3 regions of the Mesobacillus sp. MER 48 genome follow, and region 2 is predicted to be linked to each of the others. Evidence: predicted binding sites of a transcription regulator. Region 2 holds the regulator's gene; each other region holds the start of a gene.

Region 1 (10,536 bases), on a different contig from region 2:
CGGATATGATCGTTCATCCACTTAAGGAACTGGTATGCCAATTGGCTATTGTTGAATAAGATGTTTTCCAGATTCTCGATATTGATTGCGGCTGCTTCACCGTCCTCAACAACTTTTGCATTGAACAGATACCTTGGCCCAACTGTAAAAAGAGTAAGCTCACCGACGATATCCTTTTTCTTGCACAGCCTTAAAAACAATTCTTTGCCCTCGGCGTTCATCTTGGAAACCTGCACTTTTCCTGAAAGGATGATATACATTTCTTTAGCTTCCTGGCCCTCGCGGAATAAAAAGGTCCCTTTTTTAAACTTTATGATCTTTTCCGATGCCTTGATCAGTTCACTTATCTCATAATTCATACTACTGACATTTTCCTGGCTGGCCACAAAATCTCCACCTTTTTCGACCTTTGGTTAACCCTAATTAAAATGAAATATAAACAACAGGTCAATAGAGAAAATGTGAACATTCTTTTTACAAATCATTTTTCAAAAAAATGGATGAATTTGGTTGACAAAAGAGGCAAAAACGACGTATCCTATTGAGGAGATTATTGATATGTAAGGAGTATGTTCTATGTTAGGTGTCGTTCTTAACTAACCGTTAATTTCATACGGTCAATCCAGTTTGAAATGAAGCCTTTTTTAGGTTTATTTCGTTATGGCCTGGATTGGATGTTAAGAACAATGAACATAGAAGCATGCTTGATATTTGTGAGCAGAAGCTGTGTGCATATACACAGCTTTTTTTCGTAAATATATTGCTCACAGCCCAGCTGTAAGCATTTTAAGCCGCTTTGGACTTGTCCATTGCGGCTTTTTTATTTTTAAGGAGGAATAAACATTGAACGAACAAACTTACACTGTTCTTGGTTATGACAAAATCAAAGAAGCCATTTCGGGATTCGCTTTAACAGAATCAGGCAGAAAGAAAGCTATGGAAATGGAACCATCCACAAACCTAAAGCAGATTGACGCATGGCATAAGGAAATTTCAGAAGCCATTGAAATTCTAAAAATCAGCTCAAGCGTTCCTATCCATGGTCTTGAAGGCATGGAAGCGGTAATGAATGGTTTTAACAAAGGAATCCCGTTGCGAGTAGATCAACTTGTACAGTTGAACTCATTCATTGACAGCTGCAGCAAGCTCCGCCGATTTATGAGGGATAAAGAGTATTGCGCACCTAGAGTATCCGCCTATGTCTATAGTATTGAGGAACTGCCTGAACTAGCGGCGGAAATCCAAAGGTGTATTCGCAATGGACAAATTGATGATTACGCATCAAAAGAGCTGTTAAAGGTCCGCAAACAAATTGGTATCCAGGAGGAGCGTTTGAAGGAAAAGCTTACACAATTATTGAAGTCAGCAAAACTCAAACCATTTCTTCAGGAAGCAGTCGTCAGCCAGAGAAATGGAAGGTATGTTATACCTGTAAAAAAGGAATATCGAGGGAAGGTAAGGGGGGCTGTGCTCGATACATCGGCTTCAGGTTCAACTCTTTTTGTCGAACCAGAAGAAATCGGCGTCTTTCAGGATCAAATGGAGTGGCTTTTCTTCGAGGAGCAGGCAGAGGTGGAGAAAATCTTATTTGCCCTTACCGGTCTGGCAGAAGGTAAAGAAAAAGAAATTAAGCTTGCGATCGAGACGATGGTCCATTTTGATTTTTTATTTTCAAAAGCAAAGTATTGTCGATCGATTGATGCAAAAAAAGTCGATATCGTGGATGATCAAGTGATTGATTATAAAAAGGCACGTCATCCGCTTCTTGGCAGGAATGCGGTTCCATTAACGCTCGAGATCGGAACGAACTACCATGCACTTGTGATTACTGGACCAAATACCGGGGGGAAAACGGTTTCTATTAAAACAGCTGGTCTGCTGGTGTTGATGTCCCAAAGTGGATTGCTCCTGCCGGTTGGAGAGGGCAGCAAATCAGGTATTTTTCATAAGATCCTTGTGGATATAGGGGATGGGCAAAGTATTGAGCAAAACCTAAGTACCTTCAGTTCTAGGATTGTGAATATCATTGAGATTCTAGAAAAAGCAAATGACAGGACCCTTGTCCTCCTGGATGAGCTCGGCTCTGGAACCGATCCTGGAGAGGGGATGGGATTGGCAACAGCCATACTTGAGAACCTGAACAATAAGGGAGCGACCATATTTGCTACAACACACTATAGCGAAATCAAAGAATTTGCGGATACACATGAAGATTTTATGAATGGCTCAATGGAATTCGATCTGGAGACATTGATGCCCACCTACCGGCTGCGCATCGGAACGGGAGGCGATAGCCAAGCATTTGCGATTGCCCTGAAGTTAGGAGTGCATCCAAAATTAATAGAACGGGCCCATATGATCACTTATAAATCTGAAAAGAATTATAGTGCTCTGTTTCAAGATAGCAATGAATTAAAAAGGCGGGAAAAGCAGCTGATTGTCAATAAGCATAAAAGAAAAAAAACGGCCGATGCCAGCAAAACAATAAATCGCTTCGAAATGGGTGATAGTGTTTATGTAACAAGTTCAGGAGAGCTTGGCGTCATTTACAAAGGGCCTGACAGTAATGGGAATTATATTGTGCAGATGAGAGATGAAAAAATAGAAGTAAATCATAAACGTCTGAAATTGAACATCCCTGCGGCAGAACTTTATCCAGAAGATTACGATTTCAATATTTTATTTGAAACCAAAGAACACCGTAAGCTGCTGAACCAAATGGAGCGAAAGCATATTGAAGGAAGTATTATCAGGCAAGATTGATGGATTTTCAAAGGCTTAAGGATGATGGGCCCCAAGGCGGAGCGGCTTTGGGCCCCAGATAGTGCAGATCCAGAGAAGAATGGAGTATAGATACATTCATTGCTATTACAGAAGGCTTTTCCTGAATCGCCCTGCTTTTTTAGAAATTGGACGCTTAGGGGAAAGCCCCTATGAATTTTAAGAAAGTGACGGTGAAAACCGTCTAGTAGCATTGATAATGCTATGGAAGCGCTTAATAAATGGTCATAAACATGTCATGTGTTTTTGTCTTAACAAACAGATAAATCAAGTATAAGATTAAATCAACATAAAAATGTGATTTATTTCACAAACTAAGTGAGGTCTTAAACTTGAGCAGACATCCTATCGACATTGCCATTGGTATTGCTTTGAAAAAGAAAAATTACTTAAGAGAATCGAAGTTGAAGTATTTAATAAGAGCTGCACTTGCAGGTGTATACATCGGTTTTGGGATTATGGTCTCATATCGCCTGGGGGAGTATTTTTTTGATGCGCATTCTCCAGCGACTCCAATCGTAAGCTCGATCTTTTTTGGATTGGCTCTGGTACTGATTTTATACGGCGGCGGGGAGCTTTTTACTAGTAACACGATGCTGATGACCATCAGTTCTCTTAAAAAGGCGACATCATGGAGGGATACCGCTGAAAACTGGATTGCTTGCTATGCAGGAAACATCGCAGGAGCTATATTTTTTGGGACGGTCATTATGTTGTCGGGGATTTTCCCAACGCCTGAAAAAACACAATATATGATGGAAACCGTAAGCATGAAGATGAATACCCCCGCAATCCAATTATTTTTCCGTGCGATTCTGTGTAACTGGCTTGTATGCCTGGCGGTCTGGGTACCTTACAATATTAAGGGAGATGGAGCAAAAATCGGGGTAATGATGCTGCTGGTGTTCGCTTTCGTAGTATCGGGTTTTGAGCATAGTGTCGCAAACATGGTTTTATTTTCGATTGCTCTTCTTGTTGAACATCCAGAGACCATTAGTTTTGGTTTAGGTATTCATAATCTCCTGACAGTTACGATAGGGAATATCATTGGCGGGGCAGTTTTCGTTGGATCAATTTATGTTTACCTGGATGCCACAAAGAATGCCGCAACAAAAAAGCAAGTGGAATCATCCGCTTTCTATGGACAAAACACCTTTAAACAATACTTTTAATATAAGAAAAAATCCGCGGTGACCCCGTGGATTTTTTTGCTAATCCTATTGATGAACGCCTTTATCCTTTAAAGCTGTTCAAAATCCACTCTCCAACAACTCCGCCTAAATAAACGCCGACAATTCCCAGTACACCTGCCAGCACTGGTGGTGCAGGGAGCGGAAGCTTGAGGAATTTAAATAAAATCCCAACGATCAAACCAGCAACCAGGCTCAATATTATTTCTCTCATGATTTCACCGCCTCTTATGGCATGATAGATTAAATCAATAGGTGAGCAGACGTCTGATCACTTAAAACAATATTATTTTAACATGACATAACTTAAATGAAAACGCTTTATTCTTTCTTTATTTTGAATAAAACGATTTTTTCTATTCTTATACTAAAATAGTGGTAAAATATAACTCTACATATTGACATCACGGAGGATTCAGATGGAAAAGCGAATAAAGCAGAATATCCTTACATTACAAGGATTTTATCTTTTTGTATTTTTCGGGATAGGAAGTCTCTTCCCCTTATTAAGTATATATTTAACCGAAGTGGAAAAATTGAATGGCTATCAGATCGGATTAATCTTGTCTGTTGGTCCTGTGATCATGATTTTTTTTCAGCCATTCTGGGGAATGCTTGCCGATATGAAAAATTATCATAATCGACTGTTAACACTTACGACACTAGTAACCGGGATTGCTGCTTTTGGTTATCTCGTGTTTGACAAATTTTTATTATTCTTAATTGCTGCCACAATACTTGCCATTTTCCAAAGTGCAATAATTCCTTTATCAGATAGTATCTCCTTAAAATATACTAGCAAAGTTGGTGTGAATTATGGAAATGTCAGGTTATTCGGATCATTGGGATTTGGCCTGGCGGTTTTCGTAATGGGGAGATTGTCTGAATGGAACCCAGAGATTATTTTTTATGCGTTCTTCCTGACATTAGTGATAGCCGCGGCTTTTTCAGTGAAAATGCCAAAAGAATCCTCTGACAGGTCCAGAAGTCTCTTTTCCGGTATGAAGGATTTATTGCGGATGAAGAAGTTTTTAGTTTTCCTGGGTGTAACGTTCATGATTTTTGGACCAAATCTAGCGAATAATTTTTATTTCAGTCTGTTTGTTGAGGATAGAGGTGGGACATATACAGGGATTGGCATTGCATTTCTTATCGCGGTGCTATCCGAGATTCCATTCATGAGGGTTGCAGGCAGCTGGATCCGCAAATTGGGGCTTCTTCAGGTTGCTTTAATCGCATCTCTTGTATCATTGATCAGATGGATGTTTTATTTTACCGAGCCTGCATTGGGTCTTGTCTATGCATCCGCTGTCATACAGGGATTTTCACTTGGGTTATTCATTCCGGCAGGATTGCAATATATACGCGACATTACACCTCCATATGTCACAGCCACGGCAGTGACGATTTACTCAGCTGTCGGCAATGGGCTGGGTAACTGGTTCTTTACATTTATTGGAGGTATCCTTTTCGAGGAATTTAGCATTTATGTTGTATATTTGTTTTTTGCTGCTTTAACTTTAATTGGCGTTTTGCTGACAGTCTGGCTTTTACAAGAGCATAAAAAAACGTCAATGGAAACAGGCATTCAGTAATTTTTCACCCCTTCTTATATGAAGGGGTGTTTTGGTTTTTTAAACGAATGTCGGGGGTTATGCGCCGCAAGACAAGTGAATTGTGGAGTATGGTTTATGAATTAATGTCAAAAAATAACCTGAGAAAACGAAAGGAGGGATTACCCTGAAAAAAGATAAAAATAAAAGTACAGAAGTAGCTGGCCGTATGTACGAGACCGCGGATTACCAAAGGAATGATGAACTTTCAAATGGGCTTGCCATGACCCACGAACAAGCTAGCGACAGTTATGCAGAGGGAGAAGTAGGCGGGGACATTGAACGCACATCAGCTGCAACTGACGAGTTGAATAGAAGAGGCTACCAATAGGAAGACAGGGGGGATAAGAATGTCCGAAAAAGGTAAATTCCAATCGAACGATCTACAGTATAAAATGCCAGATGCATTAAAGAAAAAGAAAGACTTCGTGTATCGCGTAGGCTATACATCAAGTACGGGGAATCAGACGAATAACGAAAAGGAACCAATTAAAAGGTCTGACCTCTAAAAAACGTAATTGCTCAAAGATAAAAGCACATCCTTATCGGATGTGCTTTTATTGAAAGAGGATTTGTGCATTTAAAGTTTTCCGCGTCGTATCACTTTGTTGGGGGTAAGGGTGCCTTTCTTTAGATAAACAAATCCTCCTTCGAGTGCAGAGCCAATGACAAGTTTAGAAGATGCTGAAAGAACTTTCATGTTCGGACCCTCCTAATAGAAATTGGCTTGCATTTGTAAAATACCCTTTAAAAAGAGGATAAAACCCCGTTTGGGTCACAACGCATCGTAGGGATCTACGGCCTCGCTGCAAGCTTTTTCCGCTGCGGCCTGTGTAGCGAAAAGAGCATCATCATCTTCAATAACATGCAAGGTCTCGTTCAGGAAAAGAGCCAGGGCATTGGGGTCTTTGGGATGTTGAACGATCTCACCGGCCTTGATATTTGAAACAGAAGGTACATGGGGGTTACGGTAAATAACAAAAACTTCATCACCATTTTTCAAATTTTTCGGGTCGATTAAATCCAAGCAGATTCCCTCTTTTCATTTTTGTGGTAACAGATTCCTTTTTCCAAACATCCGAACTAGAGATTTTCATTCTGTTGTTTTATTTCATCTCCAGTAAAAAAAATATTCGCAGCTTCGATATCCCGATGCTCATCTACAGATCCTCCAGGCACAAACCTTTGATTCGGAGTATATGTGGCTTTAAGATTCTTTTTGCTGCTATCCTCTTTTTTATAGTCCATGATCTCACCCCCTGGTATATATAGTTTCTGTAATCGAATTTAGGTTATACCGAAAAAATGAACTTCAAGTTAGAATGAAAAAGTCACCAAATCGTCACGGATGTAAGGGTTTACATTTTATTCAGGGTGGTATACTAAGAGTGTAAGAAGAAAGCCATTAACATCTTAGGAGGCTCAACCAATTGTGTTCGTTCCGTAGTGAACGAAAAAAAGGTTTATTCCTAAAGTTAAGTTAGCTATCATCAGATTGCCAGCATCACCAGCTACAAGAGTTCAACCTTAATCTAGTTAGCCAATAATTGTTTTGATCTTTAATCAGTACAACCAACAGGGAAAGAGCAGAAATTCAGCCTATTCAATTCTGATACGCCGAAAAGAAGCTTTTTACCAAAAGAGGATCCGTTAAGTTGTAAGGATGCTTGGGGAATAACAGATTAAAGACAGATCAAGCAAGGAAAGGGCGAAACGTTAATTAAGTTCTGAATTCTTGAATGCAGCGAACCAGTGTAATGGTGAGTAGGGATGCATGTCTAAATGATGATTATAGCTAAAAACTTCTAAGGGAATAATGAGTCTCTCGGTGATTATACCGAATCATGTGTTTGTTAAGGGTCAATCATAAAAGCTGGGTAAACCCTTTTATGATAGTAGAATCCTTAAATGCGGAACAAACACACATCGGCTATAGTAAGAGGATTTTACAACTCAATAGTTCCAAAAAAGTTTTGGGCTGATGCTGGTTGGGTCTCCTAAGATGTTAAAAAAGAAGCTCGTTTACGGGCTTCTTTTTTCTTTTGACCTGATATTATTCAATTCGCCAACCAAAAAGGCACCTTATAAACAAAAGGTGCCTTTGCTTCTTATTCCTCCTTTTTTGATAAGCAGCGATCACATTCCATCATGTAGGATTCTGCTTGCTCATGCATTCCTTCACCACATTCTGGACAAACCTTCTTTGGCAAGTTGCGAAAAAATTCAACCGGACTCATCATTAGTATTTCCTCCTTTTATAGTACAATTTATATTTTAATTAACCTGTTATAGTACAGTATAAACATAATTTCTGAATTTGTGTAGGCTTTTTTTAAAAAATTTTCAAAATTAGGTGTTTATACCTGTCTTTTCGAGGCAATAGCATAGGAAACTAACTGCAGAAGAATTTATGAAGTTGAAAAATATAGCTGTTATATTACAATGTTCGTTTAAGTCAATAGATAAAAGTGACAGGTTTATTACAAATTATTTAATAACCCCTTTTATTCTTACCATTTTTAACATACAATCGATATGAAACTTTAAGTGAGGAATGATGCTAAATGGATAATCTAGAATTATCCTTCAATCCAATTTTATTGCTGGTTGCGATTTTATTGACAATCATGTCATCATATACAGCACTGGACTTATTCAGTCTAATTAAATCTTCTGATCGGAATAAAAGGTTTTTGTTTCTGGGTGGGACTTTTTCACTTGGAATCGGAATCTGGGTAATGAATTTCTTTGGAATGCTTGCATTGAATCTCAATGTCAATATTTCTTATCGTATTCCGATTACCATCTTATCTATCATTCTGGTTATTTCTTTTACTGCGATGGCATTTTACACAATGACTGGAAAGAATGTTAAAAAGGGCGATCTACTGGTCGGCAGTTTATTCATGGTCCTGGCAGTTATGTCTGTCCACCTTCTGGGAATGTATTCAATGAGGCTGCACTTTACTTATCAGCCTGCGATTCTCCTTGTAGGATTAGCACTCGTATTCGTTTCATTTTACTTTTCATTCTGGATGCTTTTCTTCTCTAAAAATTTCACTCAGGGTTCGCATGGCTGGATTAAGCCTTTAAGTGCCCTGTTCGTGACAGCTGCTATTGTTGAGGGTCACTTTCTTTTAACCAGAGCTTCTATGATCAATCTGAATAATGGTTTAATTGAACAAAGTGGCATACCAGAGTCCTTGATCAGTTACCTGATAGCGTTTATTTCCATCGTTATTCTTGCAGGCTTAATTGGCTCCAGTGCATTGATCAGTAAAAGGCTTGCCGTTACTGACACAAATTTAAAGGATATTACGGACGCCCTTAATATTTCAGCGATTGTTGCCATTACAGATCCTAAAGGCAATATAACTTATGTAAACGAAAAGTTTGTTGAGATATCTGGATACAGTGAAGCCGAGTTGTTGGGGCAAAACCACTCTCTACTTAATTCTGGCCTTCATTCTAAAGACTTTTTCAAAGAAATGTGGAGAACAATAGGGGCAGGTAAAGTGTGGAAGGCTGAAATCCGCAATAAAGCGAAAGATGGTTCTTATTATTGGGTTGATACGACGATTGTTCCGTTCTTGAACAGTAAAGCAAGACCTTATCAATATGTCTCGATACGTTCAGACATAACACAGAGAAAGCAGGCGGAAGCCAGCCTCAAAGAAACTTTGAAAGAAGTCAGTGATATAAATTTTGCCTTGGATCAATCTTCGATTGTTGCTTTTACAGATGAAAAAGGGATCATAAAAAATGTAAATGACAAGTTTTGTGAAATCTCCAAGTATAGCAGAGAAGAATTGATTGGAAACGACCACAGAATTTTGAATTCTGGATTGCATTCTAAAGAGTTTTTTAAAAATCTTTGGAGAACGATTGGTTCAGGACAGGTGTGGAAAGGTGAAATTCGTAATCGGGCGAAGGATGGCTCCTTTTATTGGGTTGATACGACGATTGTTCCGTTTTTGAATGAAAACGGTAAGCCGTATCAATACCTTGCCATCAGGAATGATATTACTGAGAAGAAAAAATCAGAGGAAATGCTGCACCGTCAGGATAAGCTTGCCGCGGTCGGGCAGCTTGCCGCTGGTGTGGCCCATGAAATCAGGAATCCGCTTACTTCAATGAAAGGGTATGCCGAATTCCTCCAGCTCGACGAAACAGACCCACAGCGTGAGGAGTTTATCGAAATCATCCTTGATGAGATTGATCGAGTCAATAATATTGTAGAAGAGTTCATGGTCCTTGCTAAACCGAAGGCGGTTGAACTTGAGGAAAAGAACATCATCCCTATTGTCAATAATGTCGTTTCAATGCTTAAATTTGAAGCGAGAAAGAGAAATGTTAAATTGGAATTTGATGCTCCCGAAGAAATTATCCAGATTGAGTGTGATGAAAATCGGCTCAAGCAAGTCTTCCTGAATTTCATTAAAAATGGAATCGAAGCCATGCCCGAGGGTGGAGATTTAAAAGTTAAAACTGAAATTCAGGATGACAATGTTTTGATATCCATCAAGGATACAGGGGTAGGAATTACGCCGGATACACTCAAGAAGATTGGTGAACCTTTCTATACTACCAAGAAAAACGGAAATGGGCTTGGCCTTATGGTAAGCTTTAAAATTATAGAGAGCCATAATGGCAGGGTATATATTGAAAGCGAGCAGAACAAAGGAACAACCTTCAAGATTGTCCTGCCCGCTAAAATTGCATAAGAATGGAACAAAGGCAGGAATTATCCTGCCTTTTTCTATTGTCTAAATCGAATATAACTCGAACTTGTATTCCATGCTGCAAGTCAGGGTCAATTTTTGTCGAGAAAATGTTGGTAATATGACAAAAAAATCTCTTTGAATTATCACATCGTCACAAAAATTTAGACTAATATGAATATAGGGGTTTGTATAAAAAGATAACGGAGGGGATACCATGTCATCGATAAG
Region 2 (10,536 bases):
AAGTACAATATGGACATGCATTAGAAATTTCTAAATAATCACTCCCATTCATCTGCCATTTTAACCACTTAACATTTTCTTGATGTTGTATAAAATCTTTATATACAGTCAATTCTTCTGGGATATTTTTGATTTTGTTTCCAGTTCCTATTCCTTTATATAAACTACTTGATTTAGCTAAACCTTTAGAATTACCAAAGCAGGAAATTAATTCACTTAAATCATATAACAGCGTATCAATTTCTTCGTTATCCTTAAACGTGTCTCCTATAACCTTTATCAGTTGATTGATTTGAACCATACCTTGTTCATATTTATCATCACGAATAAATATATCAAAACTATCCTTCAATAAATCATCTGCCAAAAAAACATATTTATCCACATAGTCTTCATTAAATACAGCTACAGTATTTATAGAATCCAATCCATTAATTTCAGGGTTATTATTTTCTTTATCTCCTCTATATTTGAATGGTTTCAAATTCATTAGGTGGTTGGTTGAAGACTTCCTATCATTAATATATAAATCAATGGCTTTTGAAATAGTAGTTTTTCCTGTACCGTTAATGGCATACTTAATATTAACTTTATTTTCAATAATTGATATTTCACCAGTCTCAATACTATTACAATTCTTAAGGTTAATGTCCACTTTATCCCACCTTTTATAAATATGTTTATAATAATTTTAACACCAAAACCACAATATACCAATAAATTCATATTATTTCCAAATTATAATCAAACTGAAAGAATTTATTATGAAAGTTTAAAAAAAGATTATAACTTAAAACAGTTCTCAAACACCTTCTAATTCGTTTTTTAGACTCTTGCTTATTCCAGAAAAATATTGTTTGAGGGCTAATTAGATTAAGGAATAGGAAATTCACACGTTGAATTGGTGTTTTATGAGTGGGGATGGTTTCGAATGAACTATTTTACAAACGATGATCATTGGAATTTACATGGTTAAACAAAAAAACTAGAGAAGTTATTGACCATCTTATTTGATGAAACAAATGAAGAATAAAAAAAGAGGCGCTCCCATAAGTACAAAGACTTAAAGGAGCACCTCTATAAATATTAACAACCTGTTATCGGTCACTTTTTCGGACACCATGAAGTTTACGAATGCTTACAAACCCTTAATTAAAAGAGGTTTTAAGTCTATATTACATCATGCCGCCCATTCCGCCCATTCCGCTCATGTCAGGCATTCCAGCACCAGCTGGTTCTGGGATGTCAGCAACTACTGCTTCAGTAGTCAAGAACATTGCAGATACAGATGCAGCGTTTTGAAGTGCGGAACGAGTAACCTTAGTTGGGTCAACGATACCAGCTTCGATCATGTTTACCCACTCGCCAGTTGCTGCGTTGAAGCCTGTGCCGACTTCTTCGCGCTTCAGGCGCTCAACGATGACCGATCCTTCAAGGCCAGCGTTGTGAGCGATTTGGCGAACTGGTTCTTCCATAGCGCGAAGGACGATGTTCACACCTGTAGCTTCGTCGCCTTCAGCCTGGATTCCAGCAACTTTGTTGTATACGTTAAGAAGCGCTACGCCACCGCCTGATACGATACCTTCTTCAACTGCAGCGCGAGTTGAGTTAAGAGCATCTTCAATGCGAAGCTTGCGTTCTTTCAATTCAGTTTCAGTAGCAGCACCAACCTTGATGACTGCGACACCGCCAGCTAGCTTAGCAAGGCGCTCTTGAAGCTTTTCACGGTCAAATTCAGAAGTTGTTTCTTCCATTTGAACACGGATCTGGTTTACGCGGCTTTCGATTTGAGCGCTGTCTCCAGCACCTTCAACGATTGTTGTGTTTTCTTTTGTAACCACAACTTTAGAAGCGCGTCCAAGAGATGTGATTGTAGCAGACTTAAGGTCGCGTCCAAGCTCTTCAGTGATTACTTCACCGCCAGTCAATGCAGCGATGTCTTCAAGCATAGCCTTACGGCGGTCACCGAAACCAGGAGCTTTAACAGCCACTGCGTTGAATGTTCCGCGAAGCTTGTTGACTACCAATGTAGCAAGTGCTTCACCTTCAACATCTTCAGCAACAAGCAATAATGGCTTGCCTTGCTGTACAACTTGCTCAAGGACAGGAAGGATTTCCTGGATGCTGCCGATTTTCTTGTCAGTGATCAGGATATATGGATTTTCAAGAACTGCTTCCATCTTGTCAGAATCAGTTACCATGTAAGGAGATGCATATCCGCGGTCGAACTGCATACCTTCAACAACATCCAATTCTGTAGTGAAGCCTTTAGATTCTTCGATTGTGATAACGCCGTCGTTGCCAACGCGCTCCATTGCTTCAGCGATCAATTGGCCAACTTCTTCGTCAGCAGAAGAGATTGCCGCAACTTGTGCGATAGAAGCTTTGCCTTCGATTGGCTTAGAAATAGCCTTAAGCTCTTCAACAGCTGTAATAACAGCCTTTTCCATACCTTTGCGGATACCCATTGGGTTAGCGCCGGCGGTTACGTTCTTAAGACCTTCACGGATCATCGCCTGTGCAAGAACGGTTGCAGTAGTAGTACCGTCACCAGCAACGTCATTTGTCTTGCTTGCTACTTCAGCAACAAGCTTAGCACCCATGTTTTCGAATGCATCTTCAAGTTCGATTTCTTTTGCGATTGTTACACCATCGTTTGTGATAAGAGGCGAACCGAATTTCTTCTCAAGAACCACGTTGCGTCCTTTTGGTCCAAGAGTTACTTTTACTGCATTTGCAAGAGAATCTACTCCGCGAAGCATCGCGCGGCGTGCTTCTTCACTGAACTTAATTTCTTTTGCCATTGTAGAAAAACCTCCTCAGAATTTTAATGAATATGTTAACCCACTACATTTTTGTTAGTGTCCAGATCCAGCGCCTAGTCCCTCGAGACGATTGTTTAGTGTCGCCTCCTAGAAACTCCGAAACTTCAACTCCGCCGGCAGAAGCAAAAAGCGCTTCTTTGTCTGAGTCTCCAGTTTCTGCGTTTCTGAACAGTCGGCTATACATATCGATTTCGGTCCTGGCAATGAAGTCAAAGAGCGACTTCACTTCCAGGCCCTCCAGCGCTTGTCGGGCCTGACCAAGGCGCTTCCGCTATTCTATTCCACTATTGCTAGAATGTCGTTTTCACGTAGGATCAGGTACTCAGTTCCCTGGTACTTCACTTCTGTTCCTGCGTATTTTGAGAAGATAATGCGGTTTCCGACTTCAACTTCAAGAGCAACGCGCTCACCGTTTTCAAGTACACGGCCAGTTCCAACAGCTACGACTTTACCTTCTTGAGGTTTTTCTTTCGCTGTGTCGGGTAAAACGATACCGCTTGCAGTTTTTTCTTCAGACTCAACAAGCTCGATAATAATGCGATCTCCTAGTGGCTTGATCAAGTGAAACAACCTCCTCAAATTATATGTAGATTTTTTTTATTAGCACTCGCCTCAATAGAGTGCTAACACAATTTATATAATAATGAATCTCTATTTTTTTTGCAAGCGTGAAGCTAAAATTTTTCATGAAAATTCACGAGGGTCCTGATGGTGTCGAATGCTGGTGAAATCTCTGCTGACGGCGTCACTTCCTGGTTTGGTAGAGGACGTGCTTCTTCAGCGGACTATCCTGATCCACTCTTGGGTGAAGAAATGTTTTAACAGGTTTCATGCCGATTTTTTTCATGACATTGACAGAGGGTTTATTGATTTCTGCTGTAAAACTGACGACCTCGCTAAAGCCCAGGTTCTTGAATCCATATTCCAAACAGGCCCTGGCACCTTCTGTTGCATAACCTTGGCCCCAGGCATTTTTCTTCAGCCTCCAGCCAATTTCGATGCACGGGGTAAAATCTGATTCGAATGTTGCCCTGTGAAACCCTATGAATCCAATGAACTCTTTTGTTCTCTTCTCTTCAACCGCATATAACCCAAAGCCGTATTCTTTGAACTCGGCAAGAATCGCCTGATAAAATCTCTCAGTTTCTGCCGAGGATAAAACACGAGGAAAATAATTCATCACATCCGGGTCTGCATTCATTTTGCAAAAGTGCTCTAAATCTGCGCTTAACCAGTCGCGCAAAATCAGTCGGGATGTTTCCAAATAAATCATTTGGACCTCCAATCATTTTTAATTCACCTTAACAAGTATCTGGTAGTCAGGGAATACTAAGTTCGAACAACCAACTTTTTCATCCTGACCCTACAATTTGAACTTTCAAATCATTTACTAGTAGAATATAGAGAGTGTATAGATAAGCAAAGCTATCCCCGTATTTTATTTTACAGGCCAGCATATTATTACGTAAAATTTCAGAACATACATTTCTGCATTATTAAGGAGTTTTTTCGATTGAAAAAAGAATACTGGTACGTCATTATTGCCTATATTGTTATGCAGCTTTCAAGCCTGGTCGGTGTCCCAATCATTGCTTTCATCGGTGCTGCGATGGGAAAAAGCCTTGATGAAATGCAAACCCTTGCGATTCCATACTGGCTTGTGATCAGCTTTTCACTGACTCTTCTGATCATCCTGCTGATTTTAAGGAAGGAAAGAACCATAAATGCTGATTTGCGTGAAGTATCTTCGCCGGCAAGTTCGGCTGCCTGGGCTTTCGCCGGGGTATTCCTGGCCTTGTTCGCGCAGTCGATTGCAGGCAGCATCGAAAGCATGCTTGGAATTGAGATGGGCTCGGAGAATACTCAGGAAATCATCAAACTGATTGAAAGGTTTCCGGTTGTGATTCTCGTCAGCTCGATCATCGGTCCGATTTTGGAGGAAATCGTCTTCAGGAAGATTATTTTTGGCAGTCTGCACAGGAAAATGAACTTTTTCTTAGCAGCCTTGATCAGTTCCGTCATATTCGCACTGGCCCATATGGAGCCGGAGCATGTGATCCTATACTCTGCGATGGGCTTTACGTTTGCCTTCCTTTATGTAAAAACAAAGCGGATCATCGTGCCGATCATCGCCCATGTTACAATGAATACAATGGTTGTACTGCTTCAATCCGTATTCAGGGAAGACATTGAGAGAATGATAAAAGAAGCAGAGAAAATACAAAGCTTTATTGGGGGATTTTAAGTCATGAAGCAATCGCCTATGTTTTCAGGCATTGTCTACATCTTGTTAGGCAGCTTATTCACCTATTTCGCCATCCAAAATGTCAACGATACAGGCTGGGGATTTTTCAGTTATTTGCTCGTCCTGCTCGCAACGTTCGATTTCGGTTCCGGCATCAGAATGATCCTGTTCCATTTCAAACTGAAACAAATGGATAAAAAATAGCTCCTTCATCGAAGGAGCCATTTTTTATTCTTCAGAATCACTGTCTGTCGGATAATGCTTCAAGAAATAAATCAATGATTGCAATTCTACTGCCAGATCAATATGATGGATCCTGATTGAAGACGGTACATTCAGCCTCGCGGGCGTAAAATTCAGGATCCCCTTCACATTCGCCTGTACCAGTCTGTCCGTAATCGGCTGTGCTACCGCTGACGGCACGGTCAGGATCGCCACCTGGATGCCTTCCTCGACAACAACTTTATCGAGGTCATCCATGTGATAGACAGGTACATCGCCAATCTGCGTCCCAACCTTATCCAGGTCGACATCGAAGGCAATTTGAATTTTTGTATTATTGTTTTTGGAAAAATTATAATTCAAAAACGCCGTTCCTAAATTACCAACACCGATCAGCGCAACCTTCGTGAGTTCATCCTGGTCGAGCGTCTTTCGGAAAAAAGTCAGCAGGTAATTCACATTGTAGCCGTAACCCTTTTTACCCAAAGCCCCGAAATAGGAAAAGTCCCTTCTGATCGTAGCCGAATCCACTTTTACCGCTTCACTCAGTTCCGCGGACGATACCCTCTGCTTGCCTGAAGAATGCAAGTTCAATAAAAATCGGTAATACAGCGGCAAGCGTTTTGCAGTTGCCTGCGGAATCTTCATAGCATCATTCGTCATTCTCCATCCTCCACCTGTTCGTATTCTATTTTAACTTCTCATCTCTCTTAAAATCGCCGTTTTTCCCGCCAGTTTTCTCCACAAGATAGGTTTTGCCGATCACCATGCCTTTGTCAACGGCCTTGCACATATCATAAACAGTCAGCGCGCATGCTGATGCTGCTGTTAACGCTTCCATTTCTACCCCTGTATTCCCTTTTGTTTTAACTGCTGCAGCGATATTTAAAATATAATCATTTCCATTTTGCTCCCATTCAAACGAAAGGTCAATTCCTGTTAATGGAATCGGATGGCACATCGGAATGATTTCGGACGTCTTCTTGGCTGCCATGATGCCAGCAACCTGCGCGACTGCCAGGACATCACCTTTTTTCATCTTATTTTCAGTAATCCTTACATATATATCTTCATTAACGGTAATGCTTGAATGGGCGACTGCCGTACGGACCGTCTCAGGTTTTTCACTGACATCGACCATCTTCGCTCTTCCCTCTTCATTAAAATGCGTAAATTCTGCCATCTTCAAGCTCCTTTCAACCAAATAATACACTATTTTCACAAACTTGTGTGTGAACTTTGTTTCTATCTTCACATATAGAAGATGAAATTTTTCTGCCTTACCGCCTGTAGCAGGCCGCACATATTGCCGAGCCAATAGGATTGGGTTACACTATCCCTAAGGCATTAGAGGTGAAAAATAATGATTCTATTACAAGTCAATCAGCTATCAAAATATTTTGCGGCTGATCTTATTTTATCGAATATCAAGTTTGAAATACAGACCAATGATCGTGTTGCTCTTGTCGGCCGGAACGGGGCTGGGAAATCAACCCTCCTGAAAATCATTGCCGGCTATGAATCCCATGACGGCGGCGAGATCATCCGCCCGAAAGGAACATCAATCGGCTATCTTGCCCAGAATACCGGGCTGGAATCCGAGAAAAGTATTTGGGATGAAATGCTGGCCGTTTTTGATCATCTGCACAGCATGGAAAAAGACCTGCGCCGGCTTGAGGAAAAAATGTCTGATCCTAACATTCTGTCGAACGAGTCCGAGTATGAAAGAGTATTGAAGGATTATGACGTTTTGCAGGTCCAGTTCAAAGAAAAAGGCGGCTATCAGTACGAAGCTGACATCCGCTCGGTCCTGCACGGCCTGAACTTCCAGTCTTTTGATTATTCCACAAAAATCTCCACTTTAAGCGGAGGACAGAAAACAAGGCTTGCGCTCGCCAAGCTGTTATTGACACGTCCTGATATTTTGATTCTTGACGAACCGACCAACCATCTGGACATCGACACGCTATCCTGGCTTGAACAGTACCTACAGGGTTATGCCGGTGCGATTCTGATTGTTTCACACGACCGTTATTTCCTTGATAAGGTTGTGAACCAGGTATACGAAATCTCCCGTCACCAGCTGACGAAGTTCCCGGGCAATTACAGCTCATATTTAGAACAAAAAGCAGCAAATTACGAGCGCGACCTGAAGTTATATGAAAAGCAGCAGGATGAAATCTCCAAGCTGCAGGATTTTATCCAGCGGAACCTTGCCAGGGCCTCGACAACGAAACGGGCCCAGAGCCGCCGGAAACAACTCGAGAAAATCGATCGGATGGACAGGCCGATGGGAGATGAAAAGTCAGCTTCCTTCAGCTTCCAGATTGAACGCCAGAGCGGGAATGACGTCCTGAAGGTAAATACACTTGCTGTCGGCTATCAGAATGAAGCCGTATCCGAAAATATCTCTTTTAACCTTTCGCGTGGCGACAGTACTGCACTTGTTGGGCCAAACGGCGTCGGAAAATCGACCTTACTAAAAACAATCGTCGAAAAACTGCCTTCGATTACCGGCAATATTCAGTACGGCTCAAATGTCTCAATCGGCTATTACGATCAGGAACAGGCAGAGCTGAGCTCGAATAAAAAAGTTTTAAATGAACTGTGGGACGAGTATCCACTGAAATCGGAAAAGGAAATCCGCACCGTATTGGGCAATTTCCTTTTTTCAGGCGATGATGTGTTAAAAATCGTCTACACCCTGAGCGGCGGTGAAAAAGCACGGTTGGCACTAGCCAAGCTGATGCTGCAAAAGTCCAATTTCCTAATTTTGGATGAACCGACAAACCATCTGGACCTGGACAGCAAGGAAGTGCTTGAGAACGCCTTGATCGATTATCCAGGCACCATCCTGTTCGTCTCCCACGACCGTTACTTTATCAACAGGATCGCTACCAAGGTCCTTGAGCTCGATCGTAGTGGGGCAACAGAATATCTAGGTGATTATGATTATTATGTCGAGAAGAAGTTAGAGCAGGAAGAACTTGAGGAACTGGCCAGACAGGCGGCCATAGCAGCTGGCATAGTCACCGAATCAGTCAAACAGGACAAGACCTCCTATCAGCAGGATAAAGAGGCAAAGAAGCTCGAGCGCCAGCGCAAACGGCGTATGGAAGAGGTCGAAGCGTTGATCGATAAGCTCGAGACAGAAGTTGCAGAATATGAAGAATTGCTTTGTGACCCCGAAGTATTCCAGGATCACGAAAAAGCAGGAGAAATCAATTCTAAAATCGAAAAAGCCAAGGAAAAACTCGACGAACTGATGGAAGAGTGGACAGAATTGGCGTAAGTTTGGAAAAACCGGGCATGAATGTGTCCGGTTTTTTTGTATGTGAAAACTTATTGATGATGGTTATCCACAGAAAGTTGTGGATTGTTTACTAATGATTTGGTTTGTGCGCAAAAACGGTGTATTTAATAGCAAAAATGCTGTTTTTATTCGCAAAACCAACCTTTTTATTCGCAAACTGGAAAAATCAAATATTATTTCCAATTTAAGAACCCAGAATTCTACTTTTTATCCAACAAAAAAGTCCCGATTAGCAACCGGGACTTTTTGTTCACATAGTTATTCACATAGTGAAGATTGATTTATAGGTTATCCAGAGACTTTTCCACATTATCCACAAAACAAGCATTTCTTATCCACATTATACACAATCTAACACTGTTTTCGTTTACATATCCACAGAAGAGTCTGACAAAAATACTTTTTAACTGCGACTTTAGTTGTGGATAGTTATCTCCAGACCAGGGTTTCCGTTCAATGTCAGTGCTGCTCTTTGCCCTTTATCATACATGACACTACCTGCAGCGGCAATCATCGCTGCGTTATCAGTGCATAAAGACAGCGGAGGAATGACAATTTCCACATCTGAACCTGCAAATTCTGTGGATAATTTTTCTCTCAGGCCTTTATTGGCTGCAACTCCTCCGGCAAGCAAAACTTGTTTCACACCATATTCCTTTACAGCCTTTTGGGTCTTCGTGACGAGTACATCAATGACACTCTCCTGGAAGCTTGCCGCAAGCTCTTCAGGAGCAATTTCTTCTCCCCGCTGCTGTGCGTTATGCACAACATTGATCACAGCCGACTTCAGCCCGCTAAAGCTGAAATCATAAGACCCTTCCTCCAGCCATGCCCTCGGCAGGTCAATGGTTGCTTGTCCTTCATGAGCCAGCCTGTCGATATGCGGACCACCTGGATACGGAAGATTGAGGGTACGCGCTACCTTATCATAAGCCTCACCTGCGGCGTCATCCCTTGTCTCGCCAATCACTTCGAAATGGCCATGCTCCTTCATATAAATAAGTTCCGTATGTCCTCCAGACACAACGAGCGAAAGCAGCGGAAACTTCATCTCGGCAACAAGTCTGTTAGCATATATATGACCTGCGATATGATGGACTCCAACAAGAGGGATTCCATTTGCAAACGCTAAGGCTTTCGCAGCGTTGACACCAATCAATAAAGCACCAACGAGGCCAGGACCTTCAGTCACGGCTATCGCATCCAAATCCTTAACATCCACATTAGCCTGAGCTAGCGCTTCCTCCAACACAAGCGTAATCTGTTCCACATGGTGCCTAGATGCGATCTCAGGTACCACTCCGCCGAACCGCTTATGGCTCTCGATCTGAGAGGCCACGACATTCGCGAGGATTTCCTGTCCATTTTTAACGATTGCGACTGCAGTCTCATCACAGCTCGTCTCTATTCCCATGATTAATTGGTCTTTTTTCATTATAAATTCACCCACATTACTAAAGCATCTTCCATATTGTCTGTATAATATTGCTTCCTGATGGCTCCTTCTTCGAATCCAAACTTTCGATAGAGATTTTGGGCCCTATTATTGCTTACCCTCACTTCGAGCGTCATCCTCAATGCTCCCATTTCGCGTGCAAGCTCCATTACCTTTGCCATCAGTGCCTCGCCCAGCTTCATTCCCCTGTATTCCGGCAGCAAAGCGATGTTCGTGATATGTGCCTCATCCACAATGATCCACACACCACAGTACCCCACAACCTTCTGATCCACTTCCACCACTAGATACTGAGCAAACTGATTCTTCGTCAACTCATTGAAAAAAGCTTCCCTGCTCCATGGAACAGTAAACGAATTGACCTCAACCTCCATCACATCATCTAGATCATCAACCGTCATATTCCGGAACGTTATCGTTTTATTCATATTCGCTTCCCACTTATTTTTTAGTCTCTTGCGCTTTCAGCCAATTT
Region 3 (10,536 bases), on a different contig from region 2:
ACTTTCAGGCAAGAAGCTCGGCATCATCCCGATTCTGCGTGCAGGTATCGGAATGGTTGACGGCATCCTGAAGTTAATCCCGGCAGCGAAGGTAGGACATATCGGTCTTTACCGTGATCCGCAAACATTGAAGCCGGTTGAATATTATGTGAAGCTTCCAAGCGACGTCGAAGAGCGCGACTTCATCGTCGTTGACCCAATGCTTGCGACAGGAGGATCTGCTGTTGAAGCGATCAACTCTCTTAAAAATCGCGGCGCCAAGCACATCAAATTCATGTGTTTGATTGCAGCCCCAGAAGGCGTCGAAGCGGTAAAAGAAGCCCATCCTGACGTCGATATCTATATCGCCGCGCTCGATGAAAAGCTGAACGACCACGGATACATCGTACCTGGCCTTGGAGATGCAGGAGATCGTTTATTTGGGACGAAGTAAGGAGTGTTTAATATGAATCAGCCTATTAAAGTAATGACTATCTTTGGGACACGCCCGGAAGCGATTAAAATGGCTCCGCTTGTCCTTGAACTGCAGAAACATCCTGAACAATTTGAATCGATTGTTACAGTCACTGCCCAGCACCGTCAAATGCTTGACCAGGTTCTGAACATTTTCAATATCACGCCAGACCATGACTTGAACATCATGATGGATCGCCAGACTTTGATTGATGTGACGACCCGCGGTCTTGAAGGCCTGGATAAAGTCATGAAAGAAGTGAAGCCGGATATCGTCCTGGTCCACGGTGATACGACAACCACTTTTGTGGCAAGTCTCGCGGCTTACTATAATCAGATTGTCGTTGGCCATGTCGAGGCCGGATTGAGAACGTGGAATAAATATTCCCCGTTCCCTGAGGAAATGAACCGTCAGCTGACAGGCGTCATGGCAGACCTGCATTTTTCCCCGACTTCTAAGTCAGCTGCCAACCTATTGCAGGAAAACAAGCTGGAAGAAAATATCTTCGTAACTGGCAACACAGCTATCGATGCATTGAAAACAACGGTGAAAGATGCTTATCATCATGAGGTGCTCGACAGGCTAGGCAATGACCGTTTGATCCTGATGACGGCGCACCGCCGAGAAAACCTAGGTGAGCCAATGCGCAATATGTTCCGTGCCATCAAAAGGATTGTCGATGAGCAGAAGGACGTACAAGTGGTATATCCAGTCCATCTTAACCCTGTGGTCCGTGAGCTTGCTGATGAAGTGCTAGGAAACGATCCGCGCATCCATCTGATTGAGCCGCTTGATGTCATTGATTTCCATAACTTCGCATCACGCGCCTATCTGATCCTGACCGACTCAGGCGGAGTGCAGGAAGAAGCACCTTCTCTCGGTGTGCCAGTTCTTGTTCTCCGTGATACGACAGAGCGTCCGGAGGGGATTGAAGCAGGTACATTGAAGCTTGCAGGGAACGAAGAGCAGCCAATTTATGATATGGCTACTGAATTGCTCACAGACCGCGAAGCCTATGAAAAAATGGCCAAAGCCTCAAATCCGTACGGAGACGGACGCGCATCCGAAAGAATCTGCGAAGCAATCCGTTTTTACTTTAATAGAACAGAAACTCGTCCGGAGCAATATAAATAAGCTATACCTAGACACCTCTTTTAGGGGTGTTTTTTTATGATATTGCAGAGTCGAATTTTTTTGTTTGTAGATTTAGAATAATTCTAGTTCGCGGAATACCATCAAGATTTCGCGGAATTATCCAATTTTTCGCGGGAAACAACATCGCTTTCGCGGAATTCCCCGCAGTTTTCGCGGAAAAAATGTAATCTGAATACTATTCTCCCTAAAATGACAGGCTAAGCTAAAAAGGGAGGGCTGTATTTCATGAAAATCCGTAGCATTTTCTTCTTTTTCCTTTCATTAGTCATCCTTACCGCCTTCCAGCCACAAAAATTGCAGCATCCGCAGATTCCGCGTGAAGATCCCCAGGCTGAAAAAATCGCCATCGTAATGACGGAGCAGCCGGTGGAGGAACAGCAAATCAAAAATACGCTGAAAAACCTTAAAAATACGAAGCTTCGACGTGTGTTCACACATGCGATCAATGGATATTCTGTACAGGGGCCAGCTTCTGAACTGAAACAGCTGGAAGGGATAGAAAATGTAAAACTTGTTTCTGAAGTAAACACATACAGAGTGGAGAATTCATCACTTCACCAGCCTCAGCACTATCAATCCAGCCCCAGCTTCATTGATAACTTTGAATTAATAGGAACGGAAGCGGTCCATGGGCTGCTTGATGAAAAGGGAAACCATTTGACGGGAAAGGGGATTACCATCGGGGTGATCGATACGGGAATCGATTACGAGCATCCTGACTTAAGGAGAAGTTTTGCCGGAGGCCATGACCTCGTAGATGGCGATGATGATCCGATGGAAACGAAGGGTATGGGATTCAAAAGCACGCTTCATGGTACGCATGTGGCCGGTGTCATCGCAGCAAACGGGAGAATGAGAGGCATGGCACCTGAAGCGAAAATTGTTGCCTACAGGGCGCTTGGTCCGGGCGGAAGCGGAACGACCGAGCAGGTGATTGCGGCGATAGATGAAGCGATCAAGGATAAGGTGGACATCCTGAACCTATCACTTGGAAATGATGTAAATGGTCCTGATCTGCCGATCAGCCTTGCGCTTAACAAAGCGGTAGATGCGGGGATCGTCGCTGTTACGTCTTCGGGTAATTCAGGTCCTAACCGCTGGACAGTCGGGTCGCCAGGGACCGCTTCAAAAGCGATATCGGTGGGCGCTTCCACTCCACCGATGCAGATACCGTACATCACCGCTACAGGCAACACGGAAGAAATCAGGCTCGAGCTTTTACAGGGTTCGGACAATTGGAAGATTACCCAGAGTGAGAACCTGGTGTTTGCAGGACTGGGAACCAAAGAAGAGATGAAAGATGTTAGTGATAAGCTAGTCCTCGTAGAGCGGGGCAAGCTTACTTTTACCGAAAAAGCAAAGAATGCCTTCGAAGCAGGCGCGATTGGTGTCATCATCTACAACAATACGGATGGTACATTCTTCGGAAACCTTGAAGAGACCCTGCCGATCCCTGTAGCTGCAATCAGCAAGAAAACTGGGCTGGCTTTGAAAAAGCAACTGAAAAACAATTCGATGATGATTCGCATCCATTTAATAGAAGAAAAAGATATCCTGGCAGACTTCAGTTCGCGCGGCCCGGTGACGGTCACCTGGGAAATCAAACCGGATATCGTAGCGCCAGGGGTCGCGATTAACAGCACGATTCCCGGAGGATACCTGCCGCTTCAGGGAACGAGCATGGCATCGCCCCATATCGCCGGTGCTGCGGCTCTCATCAAGCAAGCGCACCCGGATTGGAATCCTGCTGAAATCAAGTCGGCGATCATGAACACTGCCAAGGAAATCCAGGATCAGTCCGGAAAAACATACCGGACATTCGAGCAGGGGGCAGGACGGATCCAGACAGAAGCTGCAATCGAAACAGAGAGCCTCGTGATTCCTGGATCGCTGCAATTTGGGAAATTTCAGCTTGCAGATAACATGCATCGGCATAGCGCTCGACTGAAAGTGAAAAATACGGGCTCCGCCACAAAGTCCTACTCCTTCTCGATACCGAAAAAACAAAAAGGGATTGCATGGGAGCTGCCGCTGAGTTTTACACTCAAACCAGGTGAAAGTAAAGATGTCGCAGTGGCGATGAAGGTTACCCCGGAGATGCTCGATGACAAAATCAATGACGGCAGCCTTGTGATGGATGACGGAAAAAATAAGATCCGCATACCCTATCTGTATGTCCTCGAAGAGCCGGATTATCCGCGGGTAATGGGCTTCGGTTTCGCTCCAGCCGACTCTGGGACAGCCTATCGATATGAAGTTTATCTCCCCGGGGGAGCCGACGAGTTTGGTATCGCCCTCTTCGATCCTGATCAGTTTCGGTTCGTTGGTTTTCTCGATTGGGGAAGAAAGCTGAAAAAAGGGATGGCCGGCAAAGAGATACCGCTTGAAAAATTGCCGGAGGACGGAGTGTATCTGGCAAAGGTATTCGCGAAGAAAGCTGGGCGCGAGAGCATGATCGAAACGATGATTTATATCGATAAAACTTCTATTGAAAACAGGACCGGAAAAAGGTGAAACTTTACTCCGGTCCTGTTTTTTTCTGTTATAATAATATAATACTGATATAGGGTTGATGGTATATATTCACAGTGAAAACTTTGTGAATTTTTTCACCCCAATTGATTGACATTGACATTTGCCTATTGTATGCTTACAAAGGGCATAAAATGATAAGGTTTTCAATGTTGATATGCAAGCTTTTTTTTATGTGAAAATATTGTTTTTGCAAAAATATTTCTCACTCCCCTGAATGTCCATTCTCTATAGTGAGGATGCGTTTTTATGCGCCGAAACAACCGCCACCCTTTACAAGCGATGGCACTCATGTCCGCTATACTATCTCAATTGGTAGGCTCCATTTTAATTGGCATTTTTTCCGGAAGATGGCTTGACCGTACCCTTGGTACAGAGCCGCTTTTCTTAATATTCGGATTGCTGATCGGACTGGCGGCAGGTGTGTATGCCATGCTTCGCCTCATCCAACACTTCTTTTCAGGAGACTAGCCACCAATGGAAATTAAGGATATGTTTACTCGCCAGCGAAAATACATATTTACATTATTGTCCTTATATGTACTTGGATATGGGTTTACAACCTATCAATCTGTTTTTGCCGGATTGATTTTTGGTACAAGCCTGAGCCTTTTTAATTTATGGCTGCTTGCGAGGAAAATGAACACCTTCGGGGATTCGGTGGTACAGGGGAAGAAGGTTCGCTCACTTGGCTCGATGTCGAGACTTGCGACCGGTGCGCTTGCCGTAATCATTGCGATGGAATATCCGGATCGCATAAACCTTGTATTTACGGTTTTGGGATTAATGACAGCTTATATTGTCATTATGATAGATTTTTTTGTCCAGACTTTTCAATCACGTAAATAGCGGGGAAGAGAGGTGAATAATTGATGCATCATGAAGCTCCATTAAAAGAAATATTTGGGCTTACTTTTAACTTAGCAAATTTGCTGATGATTACAGTAGCTACCGCAATCGTATTCATCATTGCCGTTCTTTCCACTCGCAGGCTTGCGATGAAACCGACAGGAATGCAGAACTTCATGGAATGGGTTATGGATTTCGTCAAGGGAATCATCAACAGCACGATGGACTGGAAGGACGGGGGAAGATTTCACGTCCTTGGGATCACACTGCTGATGTATGTGTTTGTTTCCAATATGCTGGGACTGCCGTTCTCTGTCGTTGTCGACAATGAACTATGGTGGAAATCACCGACAGCTGACCCGGTCATCACACTGACTCTTGCAGTCATGGTGGTAGGGCTTTCCCATTATTATGGCGTCAAGCTTAAGGGCACTGCCGAATATGGCAAGGAATTCTTTAAGCCATTTTGGTTCATGTTCCCGATCAAGATCATTGAAGAGTTCGCGAATACGCTCACTCTTGGTCTTCGTCTTTACGGTAACATTTACGCAGGTGAGATCTTGTTGGGTCTTCTTGCAGCCAGCCTCGCAACCGGAGTAGGCGGACACTTGGCCGCAGCCGTTCCAATGCTTGTATGGCAAGGATTCTCCGTTTTCGTCGGAGCAATCCAGGCGTTTATCTTCACTATGTTAACGATGGTTTATCTCTCTCATAAAGTGAGTCATGACCATTAATATATACCCTGTTCATTTAATGAACAAAACTTATAAAACTATTTTTTCATACATTAAAGGAGGAACTTTATAATGGGTCTATTAGCAGCAGCAATCGCAATTGGTTTAGCAGCACTTGGTGCAGGTATTGGTAACGGTTTGATCGTATCACGTACAGTAGAAGGTATCGCTCGTCAGCCAGAAGCTCGCGGTATGCTTCAAACTACAATGTTCATCGGGGTTGCGTTGGTTGAAGCGATTCCTATCATCGCAGTAGTTATCGCGTTCATGGTAATCGGTGGTTAATCAATTATAAGAATTTAAGATGGCGAAGATCATTCCGCGCGAACCTTCGCCATTCTATTATGTAGGCTTCGAGACGGTTAAACCCGGAGAGGAGCAGACCTGGATCTGAATGCAAGCAATCGTTTGAAATAAAATAGGGCAAGCAGGCATTTTGAGCGGCCCTAAGCGTCGGCACTAAGCCGGATGACGCATGTTGGACCTTTTTTAATCATGGTACAACTCTTGAAGGGAGTGAATCGAGGGTGTTAACAATGAATTTTGTATTGGGAGCGGCTTCCGGCCTAAATACTGGAGATATTTTGTTCCAGCTTGTTATGTTCCTTGTTTTGTTAGCATTGCTTAAAAAGTTCGCTTGGGGTCCATTGATGGGCATCATGAAGGAACGTGAAGAGCATATTGCTGGTGAAATCGGAGCGGCTGAAAAGAGCCGTGCAGAAGCACAAAAACTTTTGGAAGAACAGCGTGATATGCTTAAGCAGGCACGCACAGAAGCACAGGGCCTAATTGAAAATGCAAAGAAACAGGGCGACCTTCAGCGTGATGAAATCATTGCACTGGCACGCACTGAATCTGACAGAATCAAAGAATCTGCGAAGCTTGAAATCGAACAGCAGAAGGAGCAGGCTGTTGCGGCGATCCGCGAACAAGTTGCTTCACTTTCTGTCTTGATCGCTTCTAAAGTAATCGAGAAGGAAATCTCTGCAGCTGACCAGGAAAAGCTCATCAATGAATACATTCAAGAGGCGGGTAATGCCCGATGAGCAACTCTACAGTAGCAAAACGCTATGCCCTGGCACTTTTTCAACTCGCTTCTGAAAAGCAGGCTCTCCCACAGGTTGAGGAAGAGCTTCGCACAGTAAAAGAAGTTGTTGTGAACAATCCGGAATTGACTGCATTTTTAAAGTCTCCGAAACTTCCTAATGAGAAGAAGAAAGAGGTTTTGAAGCAGGCATTCGGATCTGTAAGCACGTATGTCCTTAACACTTTGATGATTTTGGTTGACCGCCACCGCGAAGACCAGATCGCAGACGTTGCTGACCAGTTCATCGCCCTTGCAAATGATGCAAAAGGTGTGGCTGAAGCAAAAGTCTATAGTGTCCAGCCACTTTCGGCTGAGCAGGCTGAAGCTCTTTCAGCTTCGTTCGCGCCACAGGTTGGCAAACAGTCACTTCAAATTGAAAACATTGTAGATTCCAATTTGCTTGGAGGCGTAAAGCTTCGCATTGGAAACCGCATTTTTGACGGCAGCTTGCGCGGCAAGCTCGATCGTTTAGAACGTAAATTGCTAGGCTAAGATTCGTAGATAGGGGTGAAACTCATGAGCATCAAAGCTGAAGAAATCAGTGCGCTGATAAAATCGCAAATCGAAAATTATCAGTCGGAAATTCAAGTGAGTGATGTGGGTACAGTTATCAGTGTTGGTGACGGTATCGCCCGTGCTCATGGCCTCGACAATGTCATGGCTGGAGAACTTGTTGAATTTTCAAACGGCGTTATGGGTATGGCACAAAACCTGGAAGAAAATAACGTCGGTATCATCATCCTTGGACCTTTCACGGACATCCGCGAAGGCGACGAGGTACGCCGTACGGGCCGCATCATGGAGGTTCCTGTTGGGGAACAGCTTATCGGCCGCGTCGTAAACCCACTTGGACAGCCAGTGGATGGCATGGGTCCAATCAACACAACTAAAACTCGTCCAATCGAGTACGCTGCACCAGGCGTTATGGATCGTAAATCCGTTCATGAGCCATTGCAGACTGGTATCAAGGCGATCGACGCACTTGTTCCAATCGGCCGCGGACAGCGTGAATTGATCATCGGTGACCGCCAGACTGGTAAAACATCTGTAGCGATCGATACAATCCTTAACCAAAAAGGCCAGGACATGATCTGTATCTACGTTGCAATCGGACAGAAGGAATCAACTGTACGTAATGCGGTTGAAACACTCCGTAAGAACGGCGCGTTAGATTATTCTATCGTTGTTACAGCATCTGCTTCCCAGCCAGCTCCATTGCTATACCTTGCTCCGTACGCAGGTGTTACAATGGCTGAAGACTTCATGTACGATGGCAAGCATGTGCTTGTAGTATATGATGACCTTTCAAAACAAGCGGCAGCATACCGTGAACTTTCCTTGCTGCTTCGCCGTCCTCCAGGCCGTGAAGCTTACCCAGGGGATGTATTCTACTTGCACTCACGCTTGCTAGAGCGTGCTGCTAAGTTGAGCGACGCTAAAGGCGCGGGTTCAATCACAGCACTTCCGTTCATTGAAACGCAGGCAGGCGACGTTTCTGCTTACATTCCAACGAACGTTATCTCAATCACAGACGGACAGATCTTCTTACAGTCCGACCTATTCTTCTCTGGCGTACGCCCAGCGATCAACGCAGGTCTTTCTGTATCCCGTGTAGGTGGATCCGCTCAAATCAAAGCGATGAAGAAGGTATCTGGTACATTGCGTCTTGACCTTGCTTCATACCGTGAATTGGAAGCATTCGCATCATTCGGTTCTGACCTTGACAAAGCAACTCAGGCAAAACTTAACCGCGGTGCCCGTACGGTAGAAGTACTTAAACAAGATCTTAACAAGCCGCTTGCTGTTGAAAAGCAAGTTGCAATCCTATATGCACTGACTCGCGGCTTCCTGGACGATATTCCATTGCAGGATATCCGCCGCTTCGAAGGTGAATTCCTTTCATGGTTAGACCACAACCATACAGATGTGTTAGACCATATCCGTTCAACGAAGGAACTTCCTTCAGACGACGATATGGCTGCTGCACTAAACGCTTTCAAAAAGACGTTTGCAGTATCTGAATAAGTAGTTAAGCAGCGCCAGCTTCCATGCTGGTCCTGCCTGACCTTGGACTAACAATCTATGTAAAAGGGTGGTGAGAACCGAAATGGCATCTTTACGCGATATAAAAAACCGTATTACTTCGACTAAAAAGACGAGCCAGATTACCAAGGCAATGGAGATGGTATCCGCAGCTAAATGGAACCGTGGAGTGATGAACGCGAAAGCATTCGTTCCTTACATGGAAAAAATCCAGGAAGTGACTGCCTCAATCGCAATGGGCAGCAAGGATTCCAACCACCCAATGCTGAACAGCCGTCCAGTCAAGAAGACGGGATATCTAGTGATTACATCTGATCGCGGACTAGCAGGGGCTTACAACAGTAACGTCCTTCGCCAGCTGTACCAGACAATCCAGCAACGCCATAAATCAAATGACGAGTTTGCGATCATCGCGATCGGGCGTGTCGGCCGTGACTTTTTCCAAAGCCGTGGCATGAACGTTGTCCTTGACATCGTTGGCATCGCTGACCAGCCGTCCTTCTCTGAGATCCAGGATATCGCCAGCAGCACAGTTGGCATGTTCTCGGATGGAACATTTGATGAATTATATATTTACTACAGTCATTACATCAGCGCGATCGCTCAAGAAGTAACCGAAAAGAAGCTGCTTCCGTTAACGGATATTGGCGCTGCTTCAACAAAGCTTACTTCATATGAATTTGAGCCGAACGCTGAGGAGATCCTGGAAGTTCTCTTGCCGCAATACGCAGAAAGCTTGATTTACGGAGCACTGCTTGACAGCAAAGCAAGTGAACACGCTGCTCGTATGACAGCCATGAGAAACGCGACGGACAACGCAAAAGAGCTGATCAATTCCCTCAGCTTGAGCTACAACCGCGCGCGTCAGGCTGCGATTACCCAGGAAATCACCGAAATCGTCGGTGGAGCTGCAGCACTCGAATAGATTTTCCAATGACAATCGGGGATGTGGCTTAATGCCGCATCCCATCATGATGTATATATTTCAACTAGTACGATAGGAGGGAACAAGATGAACAAAGGACGCGTTCTCCAGGTTATGGGTCCGGTTGTTGACGTTAAGTTTGAAAGCGGCAATCTTCCAGAGATCTATAACGCTTTGAAAATTGTAACCAGCGATGCGGATGTGAACATCGAACTAACTCTTGAAGTAGCCCTTCACTTAGGCGATGACACAGTTCGTACAATCGCGATGTCTTCCACAGACGGCCTTAAGCGCGGCGTGGAAGTATTAGATACAGGTGCTCCAATCTCCGTTCCGGTTGGGGACGTAACACTAGGACGTGTATTCAACGTATTGGGTGAGTCAATCGACCTTGACGCTCCACTACCGGCTGAAGCACGCCGCGATTCAATCCACAGGGAAGCTCCAACATTCGAACAGCTTTCAACTGAGGTAGAAATCCTTGAAACAGGTATCAAGGTAGTTGACCTTCTTGCTCCATATATCAAGGGTGGTAAGATTGGATTGTTCGGTGGTGCCGGTGTAGGTAAAACCGTATTAATCCAGGAATTGATCAACAACATCGCCCAAGAGCACAGCGGTATTTCCGTATTCGCAGGTGTTGGTGAGCGTACACGTGAAGGTAATGACCTTTACCACGAAATGACGGATTCTGGCGTTATCAAGCAAACTGCGATGGTATTCGGACAGATGAACGAGCCGCCAGGAGCACGTATGC

What was found. The regulator Rex, encoded in region 2, represses fermentation and respiration genes when NADH is low (regulators of the CRP and FNR family bind a similar motif). The targets are predictions, from matches to a motif close to TTGTGAAATATTTCACAA.
Region 1: the regulator Rex is predicted to act here: its motif matches at 3,077-3,094, upstream of M3593_RS02220 (formate/nitrite transporter family protein).
Region 3: the regulator Rex is predicted to act here: its motif matches at 4,207-4,224, upstream of M3593_RS13870 (AtpZ/AtpI family protein).

Annotation. Positions count from the first base shown of each region.
Region 1 is NZ_JAMAUR010000001.1:437,407-447,942, reverse strand. It holds gene M3593_RS02230 (Crp/Fnr family transcriptional regulator) at 1-359, opposite strand, end outside; gene M3593_RS02225 (endonuclease MutS2) at 844-2,763, shown strand; gene M3593_RS02220 (formate/nitrite transporter family protein) at 3,114-3,953, shown strand; gene M3593_RS02215 (XapX domain-containing protein) at 4,015-4,185, opposite strand; gene M3593_RS02210 (MFS transporter) at 4,391-5,566, shown strand; gene M3593_RS02205 (YozQ family protein) at 5,706-5,915, shown strand; gene M3593_RS02200 (hypothetical protein) at 5,935-6,093, shown strand; gene M3593_RS02195 (transcriptional regulator SplA domain-containing protein) at 6,360-6,611, opposite strand; gene M3593_RS02190 (hypothetical protein) at 6,668-6,832, opposite strand; gene yhfH (protein YhfH) at 7,693-7,824, opposite strand; gene M3593_RS02180 (PAS domain S-box protein) at 8,149-10,308, shown strand; gene fdhF (formate dehydrogenase subunit alpha) at 10,523-10,536, shown strand, end outside.
Region 2 is NZ_JAMAUR010000012.1:51,908-62,443, forward strand. It holds gene M3593_RS22370 (AAA family ATPase) at 1-655, opposite strand, end outside; gene groL (chaperonin GroEL) at 1,176-2,804, opposite strand; gene M3593_RS22380 (hypothetical protein) at 2,848-3,051, opposite strand; gene groES (co-chaperone GroES) at 3,102-3,386, opposite strand; gene M3593_RS22390 (GNAT family N-acetyltransferase) at 3,571-4,098, opposite strand; gene M3593_RS22395 (CPBP family intramembrane glutamic endopeptidase) at 4,339-5,070, shown strand; gene M3593_RS22400 (YdiK family protein) at 5,074-5,274, shown strand; gene M3593_RS22405 (redox-sensing transcriptional repressor Rex) at 5,299-5,955, opposite strand; gene moaC (cyclic pyranopterin monophosphate synthase MoaC) at 5,981-6,475, opposite strand; gene M3593_RS22415 (ABC-F family ATP-binding cassette domain-containing protein) at 6,656-8,584, shown strand; gene tsaD (tRNA (adenosine(37)-N6)-threonylcarbamoyltransferase complex transferase subunit TsaD) at 9,021-10,040, opposite strand; gene rimI (ribosomal protein S18-alanine N-acetyltransferase) at 10,040-10,489, opposite strand; gene tsaB (tRNA (adenosine(37)-N6)-threonylcarbamoyltransferase complex dimerization subunit type 1 TsaB) at 10,503-10,536, opposite strand, start outside.
Region 3 is NZ_JAMAUR010000003.1:519,421-529,956, reverse strand. It holds gene upp (uracil phosphoribosyltransferase) at 1-433, shown strand, start outside; gene wecB (non-hydrolyzing UDP-N-acetylglucosamine 2-epimerase) at 446-1,588, shown strand; gene M3593_RS13875 (S8 family serine peptidase) at 1,835-4,123, shown strand; gene M3593_RS13870 (AtpZ/AtpI family protein) at 4,391-4,612, shown strand; gene M3593_RS13865 (ATP synthase subunit I) at 4,619-4,990, shown strand; gene atpB (F0F1 ATP synthase subunit A) at 5,014-5,724, shown strand; gene atpE (F0F1 ATP synthase subunit C) at 5,797-6,009, shown strand; gene M3593_RS13850 (F0F1 ATP synthase subunit B) at 6,252-6,770, shown strand; gene M3593_RS13845 (F0F1 ATP synthase subunit delta) at 6,767-7,303, shown strand; gene atpA (F0F1 ATP synthase subunit alpha) at 7,328-8,836, shown strand; gene M3593_RS13835 (F0F1 ATP synthase subunit gamma) at 8,919-9,779, shown strand; gene atpD (F0F1 ATP synthase subunit beta) at 9,867-10,536, shown strand, end outside.